Regions from separate parts of the Streptomyces sp. NPDC001668 genome, predicted to be linked through region 2. Evidence: predicted binding sites of a transcription regulator. Region 2 holds the regulator's gene; the other holds the start of a gene.
What was found. Region 2 encodes HspR, which represses chaperone genes until heat shock. Its sites were predicted from a motif close to TTGAGNNNNNNNNNCTCAA; they were not measured.
Positions count from the first base shown of each region.

Region 1 (4,001 bases), on a different contig from region 2:
CCAACCCCCTGTGGATCGCCCGGTACGCCTCGACGGCGGGCACCCTCCCGGCCGGCTGGAGCACGTACACCATGTGGCAGTACACCTCGTCCGGGCCGACGGTCGGCGACCACGACCGCTTCAACGGCGCCCTCGACCGGGTGCAGGCGCTCGCCAACGGCTGACCCGCCCGCCGCGGACACGGCGAAGGCCCGGGCCTCCCTCACGAGAACCCGGGCCTTCACCTCATCCGGCAGCGCCCGTCACGCCGCCACCGGAACCTCCGGCGCGGCCTCGTTCGTCGCCGGGGCCAGCGCCAGCTCCAGGACCTGGCGGACGTCGGTGACGGCGTGGACGTCGAGCTTGTCCAGCACCTCCGCCGGGACGTCGTCCAGGTCGGCCTCGTTGCGCTTCGGGATGATGACCGTCGTCACCCCGGCGCGGTGCGCGGCGAGCAGCTTCTGCTTCACGCCGCCGATCGGGAGGACCCGGCCGGTCAGCGAGACCTCGCCGGTCATCGCCACGTCCGTGCGGACCAGGCGGCCGGAGAGCAGGGAGGCCAGCGCCGTCGTCATGGTGACGCCCGCGCTCGGTCCGTCCTTCGGGACCGCGCCCGCCGGGAAGTGGATGTGCACACCCCGGTCCTTGAGGTCGCCGACCGGCAGTTCGAGCTCCGCGCCGCGCGAGCGGAGGAAGCTGAGCGCGATCTGCGCGCTCTCCTTCATCACGTCACCCAGCTGGCCGGTCAGCGTCAGACCCGCCGCGCCCGTCTCCGGGTCGGCCAGCGACGCCTCGACGTAGAGCACGTCCCCGCCCGCTCCGGTGACCGCGAGTCCGGTCGCGACACCGGGGACCGCCGTACGGCGCTCCGCCGGGTCCTGGGCCGACTCGGGCACGTGGTGCGGCCGGCCGATCAGATCGCGCAGTTCCCCGTCCGTGACGGTGAACGGCAGCTCCCGCTCGCCCAGTTCGTGCTGCGCCGCGACCTTGCGGAGCAGCCGGGCGATCGAGCGCTCCAGGGTGCGCACGCCCGCCTCGCGGGTGTACTCGCCGGCGAGCTTGCGCAGCGCGCTCTCGTCGATGACGACCTCGTCCTTCGCGAGCCCCGCCCGCTCCAGCTGGCGCGGGAGCAGGTGGTCACGGGCGATGACGATCTTCTCGTCCTCGGTGTAGCCGTCCAGGCGGACCAGCTCCATACGGTCGAGCAGGGCCTCCGGGATGGCCTCCAGGACGTTGGCCGTCGCGAGGAACACCACGTCGGACAGGTCGAGTTCGACCTCCAGGTAGTGGTCGCGGAAGGTGTGGTTCTGCGCCGGGTCCAGGACCTCCAGGAGGGCCGCCGCGGGGTCGCCGCGGAAGTCGGAGCCCACCTTGTCGATCTCGTCGAGCAGGACGACCGGGTTCATCGAACCGGCCTCCTTGACGGCCCGCACGATCCGGCCGGGCAGCGCGCCGACGTACGTCCGCCGGTGGCCGCGGATCTCCGCCTCGTCCCGGACGCCGCCGAGGGCGACGCGGACGAACTTGCGGCCCATGGCGTGCGCGACGGACTCGCCGAGCGAGGTCTTGCCGACGCCGGGCGGGCCCACGAGGGCGAGCACGGCACCGCCGCGCCGACCACCCACGACCCCGAGGCCCCGCTCGCTACGGCGCTTGCGCACCGCCAGGTACTCGGTGATCCGCTCCTTCACGTCCTCCAGGCCCGCGTGCTCGGCGTCGAGGATCTGCTTGGCGCCCTGGATGTCGTAGGAGTCCTCGGTCCGCTCGTTCCACGGCAGTTCGAGGACGGTGTCCAGCCAGGTGCGGATCCAGGAGCCCTCCGGGGACTGGTCGCTGGACCGCTCCAGCTTGTCGACCTCCTTGAGGGCGGCCTCCCGCACCTTCTCGGGCAGGTCGGCGGCCTCCACGCGGGCGCGGTAGTCGTCGGACTCCTCGCCCTCCTGCTCGCCGTTGAGCTCGCGCAGTTCCTTGCGTACGGCTTCCAGCTGACGGCGCAGCAGGAACTCGCGCTGCTGCTTGTCGACGCCCTCCTGGACGTCCTTGGCGATGGTCTCGGCGACGTCCTGCTCGGCGAGGTGGTCGCGCAATTGCTGGGTGGCGAGCTTGAGACGGGCGACCGGGTCGGCGGTCTCCAGCAGCTCGACCTTCTGCTCGGTGGTCAGGAACGGCGAGTAACCGGAGTTGTCGGCGAGGGCGGACACGTCGTCGATGGCCTGCACCCGGTCCACGACCTGCCAGGCGCCGCGCTTGCGCAGCCAGGCGGTGGCGAGGGCCTTGTACTCCTTGACCAGTTCGGTGACGTGACCGGGCAGCGGGTCGGGGACGGTCTGGTCGACCGTCGTCCCCTCGACCCACAGGGCGGCGCCCGGGCCGGTGGTCCCCGCACCGATCTTCACCCTGCCCCGGCCGCGGATCAGCGCGCCCGGGTCGCCGTCGGCCAGCCGGCCGACCTGCTCGACGGTGCCGAGCACACCGGTGCTCGCGTAGGTGCCGTCGATGCGTGGCACCAGCAGGACCTTCGGCTTTCCCGGTTCCGAGCGGGCGGCGGCCTGGGCGGCCTCCACCGCGGCGCGGACGTCGGCGTCGTTCAGGTCCAGCGGGACCACCATTCCGGGCAGCACGACCTCGTCGTCGAGCGGCAGCACAGGCAGAGTGAGCGGTGTGGACGTCGAAGCCATGATCTCCCCTTCGGCAGTCAAGTTGAGCTATGCCGACTCAATGCATGCGCCGCTTCGAATGTTCCCCACCCGAGCGGCTGTTCGCTGTCGGCGATCACAGCTGCCGGAATGGCCGGTTCCGGCCCTATCGTCATCGCGTAATAGACACATACTGCAAGCGGTCATTACAGGGGATGTCATGGGCGGAGTCGTACAGGCGTGGGTGACCGGCTGGGTGGTGTCGCGCGGGGCGGCGGCGCCGGAGCGGGAGCCCTGGGGATTCACCGTCGACGTGGGGCAGGTGGCGCACGTGTCGCGGCACGTCTTCGACGCGCTGGGCGACGACGTGGACGAGGAGACCGTGCGCAAGGTGGCGGACGGGGTGACGGGGGCCGGGGTCTGGCTCAAGGTGTTCCATGACCCGGAGGTGGTCGGGGGCTGGCTGGGCGGGGGCTGGTGGGTGGACCCCGAGCCGGGCTACCTGATGACGGTCCCGTTCACCGCGCCGGCGGAACGGACCGGCCCCCCTCCCGGATACCGGCTGCGCACCTGGTCCGTCGGCGGAGTCACGCGCGTGCTCGTCGCCGCGCCCGACGGTTCCCTCGCGGCTCGCGGCCAGGTCGCCCCGACCGGCGCCACCGCCGTCTTCGACCAGATCGAGACCGTGGCCGCCCATCGGCGCCGAGGGCTGGGCAGCGTCGTCATGGGCACCCTCCAGGCCGCGGCGGCCGCCACGGGGGCGAAGACCGGCGTCCTGGCGGGGACGCCCGCGGGGCGGTGGCTGTACGAGTCTCTGGGCTGGCATGTGCAAGCTCCGCTCACCAGTGCGAAGTTCGTGGGACCGGACGCCGGGTGACCGCCCGTCACCGCCCGCGGGAAACCCGGAGGCGGCCTGGGACGCTCTCTGTCATGCTGCGCCGGTGATCGCCCCGACACCTCCGGGGGTTCCCGCCGGCCGCACGGCGGACAACGCCCAGCCGACGCCGGGTCTTCCCGAGGGCCTGGAACCGCGTCGGTGGCCCACCCCGGACGCCGGCGCCCCGGGTGGCTGAGAGCCACGGCCCGGCGACCAGCCGGCGGAACCTGCCCGCGCCGACCGAGGACGCGGGACGCGCACGCGGATCGGACGGATGCGGGAGCGGGGGGAGCCGGAGATGCGACCAGTCACCTCCACGCGCGCGTGCGAGGCGAGACGACCGAGAAGACCAAGGGAACGAACCGACCATGACCGCCACGGACACACCACCCCTCCTCTCCGCCTACGACGACCAGATGCGCGGCGCTCCGCCCACCCCGCCCGCCGGGGTGACGTACGAGCAGGACGGGCCGCTGCTGCGGATCGTCGGCCAGTTCCGCGGGTTCGTG
Region 1 covers NZ_JBIAUQ010000003.1:437,238-441,238, forward strand. The annotation lists gene ACFYZ8_RS11655 (lysozyme) at 1-164, shown strand, start outside; gene lon (endopeptidase La) at 243-2,657, opposite strand; gene ACFYZ8_RS11665 (GNAT family N-acetyltransferase) at 2,836-3,492, shown strand; gene ACFYZ8_RS11670 (GNAT family N-acetyltransferase) at 3,861-4,001, shown strand, end outside.
Region 1: the regulator HspR is predicted to act here: its motif matches at 2,680-2,698, upstream of lon (endopeptidase La).

Region 2 (4,001 bases):
GTGCGTGGCGATTCTGCAGCCTGGGTATCGCATCGGCGAGCGCACCATCCGCCCCGCGCGGGTGGCCGTGGCCGAGCCGCAGCCGGGCGCGCAGACGGTCAAGGACGAGTCCGAGGCCGGCGAGGAGAAGGACAACGGCCCTGAGGAGGGCTGAGATCGCAGGGCATGAGCGGAAGGAGGGACGCTGAGGATGAGCACCAAGGACTTCATCGAGAAGGACTACTACAAGGTCCTCGGCGTCCCCAAGGACGCCACCGAGGCCGAGATCAAGAAGGCGTACCGCAAGCTCGCCCGCGAGTTCCACCCGGACGCCAACAAGGGCAACACCAAGGCCGAGGAGCGCTTCAAGGAGATCTCCGAGGCGAACGACGTCCTCGGTGACCCCAAGAAGCGCAAGGAGTACGACGAGGCCCGCGCTCTCTTCGGCAACGGCGGCTTCCGCCCGGGGCCGGGCGGCGCGGGCGGCTCCTTCAACTTCGACCTGGGCGACCTCTTCGGAGGCGGCGCCCAGGGCGGGGGCCAGGGAGCCGGCGGCTTCGGCGGCGGACTCGGAGACGTCTTCGGGGGCCTGTTCAACCGGGGCAGCTCCGGAACCACGCGCGTCCAGCCCCGGCGCGGGCAGGACATCGACACCGAGGTCACCCTCAGCTTCACCGAGGCGATCGAGGGCGCGACGGTCCCGCTCAGGATGTCCTCGCAGGCCCCCTGCAAGGCCTGTTCGGGCACCGGCGACGCCAACGGCAACCCGCGCGTGTGCCCGACCTGCGTGGGCACCGGCCAGGTGGCCCGGGGCTCCGGGGGAGGCTTCTCGCTCACGGACCCCTGCCCGGACTGCAAGGGCCGGGGCCTGATCGCGGAGAACCCCTGCGAGATCTGCAAGGGCTCCGGGCGGGCCAAGTCCTCGCGCACCATGCAGGTCCGCATCCCGGCCGGGGTGTCGGACAGCCAGCGGATCCGGCTGCGCGGGAAGGGGGCGCCCGGTGAACGCGGCGGCCCGGCGGGCGACCTGTACGTCACCGTGCACGTCGACACGCACCCCGTCTTCGGCCGCAAGGGCGACAACCTCACGGTGACGGTCCCGGTGACCTTCTCCGAGGCGGCGCTCGGCGGCGAGGTCAAGGTGCCGACGCTGGGCGGCCCCTCGGTGACGCTGAAACTGCCTCCGGGCACGCCCAACGGCCGCACCATGCGGGCGCGGGGCAAGGGCGCGGTCCGCAAGGACGGCACCCGGGGCGACCTGCTGGTCACCGTAGAGGTGAGTGTCCCGACCGAGCTGTCGGGGAAGGCTCGTGACGCGCTCGAGGCGTATCGCGAGGCGACCGTGGGTGAGGATCCACGGGCGGAGCTGTTCCAGGCCGCGAAGGGAGCATGATTCGAGTGGACGGTCGTCGACGCAACCCGTATGAACTGACCGAGGAGACCCCGGTCTACGTCATCTCGGTGGCGGCCCAGCTCTCCGGCCTGCACCCGCAGACCCTCCGGCAGTACGACCGCCTCGGCCTGGTCTCCCCGGACCGCACGGCCGGGCGGGGCCGGCGCTACTCGGCCCGCGACATCGAACTGCTGCGCACCGTCCAGCAGTTGTCGCAGGACGAGGGCATCAACCTCGCCGGCATCAAGCGCATCATCGAGCTGGAGAACCAGGTCGCGGCGCTGCAGTCCCGGGTGGCCGAGCTCCAGGCGGCCGTCGAGGGCGCCGCGGCGGCCATGCAGCAGCGCGAGGCGGCGGTGCACGCGTCGTACCGCCGTGACCTGGTCCCGTACCAGGAGGTCCAGCAGACCAGCGCGCTGGTGGTGTGGCGGCCCAAGAGGGCGAAGGACTAGGCGGACATGGGGAAGGGGCCCGGAGATCTCTCCGGGCCCCTTCTCGTGTGCCGGGTCAGAACTCGTACTCCCAGATGCCGTACGCCGCCGAGCGGGCCACGGTCTCGGCGCCCGCGGAGTCCAGGAGGACCACGCGGTAGTAGTACAGGTTCAGCCTGTCCCCGTTGACCGTCTTGTCCATGTATGAGTTGGCGTCGCCCATCGCGCCCTCGGCCAGGGTGGCGTAGGCGTTCGCCGCCGGGTCCCAGCGCTCCACGCGGTAGCCCGTGAACCGGGAGCAGTCGCCGAGGCCGGAGCTCTCGGAGCAGTCCACGGACAGGTCCGGGTAGCTGTCCTCACGGACCTCGGTGCCCGTCCAGCCGGGCGGCCGGGTGTCGGGCAGGGTGACGGAGAGCTCGGCGGGGTGGAAGGCCTCGGGGCCGGCGTACCAGGGGATCAGGGGGGAGCCGTCCGTGGCGGCCACCTTGTAGGTGTGCGTGGCGCCGTCGGGGACCGTCGGGCAGAGGATCTCTGTCGCGGCCAGGGACTCGCCGGTCCAGCAGTTCTCCTTCCACTCCGTCTCGCCGGTGTCCGGGTCCGTGACGCCCTGCCACACCTTGTAGCCGGTGACGTCGTCGTCGGCGGGCGGTGTCCAGGTCAGGCGCACACCGAGCGGGATCCGCTCGGCGGCCAGGTTCTCCACCGGAGCCGGGCGCACGGTGTCCGGCGTGGTCGCGGTGGCGGCTGGGCCGGGCCGCGACTCATGGCCGTACGGGTCGATCGTCGTGACCGTGTAGTCGTACGTCGTCTCGGAGGCGCCGGAGACGTCCCAGCAGACGCCGTTGATCTGCCGGGGGCCGGCGTAGTCGGGGGCGTCGCCGGTGTTCCAGGTCCAGTACGTCTCCGGGTCCGTCAGCGGCAGGTCCTGCGAGTTGTTGGGCTTGCAGGCGGCCACCGCGCTGCGCTCGCCGGTCGCCTTGTCGGTGCGGACGATCCGGTAGGTGAGCAGGGGCCTGTCCTCGCCGAAGGTCCATGGGTCGGCGCTGCTCCACTCGATCATCACCCCCTCGTCGAAGCGGTTCGCGGTGGTGCTGAACGGCGCGATCGCCTCGGGCCGGTCGGCCATGGTGAGCGTGACCTCCACCGGGGCGGCCGCGTTGCCCTTCGCGTCCACCGAGCGCACCGCGTACCGGTAGCTGTCGGCGACCGCGAGCAGCTGACGCGGCACCACATCGGTCCCCGTGGTGGTGGTCGGGGTGTTGCCCGTGGCTCCGGGCAGCGCGTCGAGCCAGTCGCCGGTCGCCCGGTCGTACTGGAGGACCTGGTACGAGGCCGCTCCGTCGACGGCCGACCACACCAGGTGCGGCACGCCGGCCCGGTACTCCACCCGGGCGTCGGCGGTGGTCGCCGGCGGGGTCATGTCGAAGGTGGTGAAGGTGGTCGCCGCCGAGTACACGGACCAGTTGCCGACGGCGTCCCGCGCCCGTCCCCGGTAGGTGACCTTGCTGCCGTCGGCGGCCTGACCGGTGTCGCAGACCGCGCCCTTGGCGCCGGTGTACACGGTGGACCAGGTGTTCGTGGCCGGGGCGAGCCGCTGGAGCTGGTACTCCGCGATGTCGGCCCGGTTCTCGGCGGTGGTGACCATTTCCGGGGCCGCGTAGGGCTGGTCGTCCGGGCACGCGTCCATCTCCAGGAACGGCGCCGCGGGCGGAGTCGTGTCCACGGTGGTGACGGGCTGGTCGGCGGTGCCCGACGACTCGTTGCCCGCCTTGTCGTAGGCGCGGACCTCGTAGTAGTAGGTGGCGCCGGTGGGCGGCGTGCTGTCGGTGTACGACGTGCCGGTCGTCGTCGTGACGGGCTTGCTGCCGAACGACGTGCCCTTGAGCCGCCGGTACAGCTTGTACCCGGCGAGGTCCATCTCCTTGTTCTTCGCCCAGGCGACCTTGGTCTTGCGGGTGGTCTTGTCGTACGTCACCGAGGTGCCGGTCGGGACGAGGGGCTTGACCTTGTCGACGTCGGCCGAAGTCCTGGGCGTGTAGGTGACCTTGACCTTGGCGGTGCCGGTCCAGTTGGCGTAGTCGATGCGCAGGGTGTGCTTGCCGGAGGGGATCGTGGTGTTGACGGTCTTGCTCACCGTCGTGGACGTGTTCTTCCACAGGTCGATCCTGCGGACGCCGTCGACGTACACGCGGATGCCG
Region 2 covers NZ_JBIAUQ010000006.1:497,084-501,084, reverse strand. The annotation lists gene grpE (nucleotide exchange factor GrpE) at 1-154, shown strand, start outside; gene dnaJ (molecular chaperone DnaJ) at 191-1,372, shown strand; gene ACFYZ8_RS21890 (heat shock protein transcriptional repressor HspR) at 1,378-1,824, shown strand; gene ACFYZ8_RS21885 (PA14 domain-containing protein) at 1,880-4,001, opposite strand, start outside.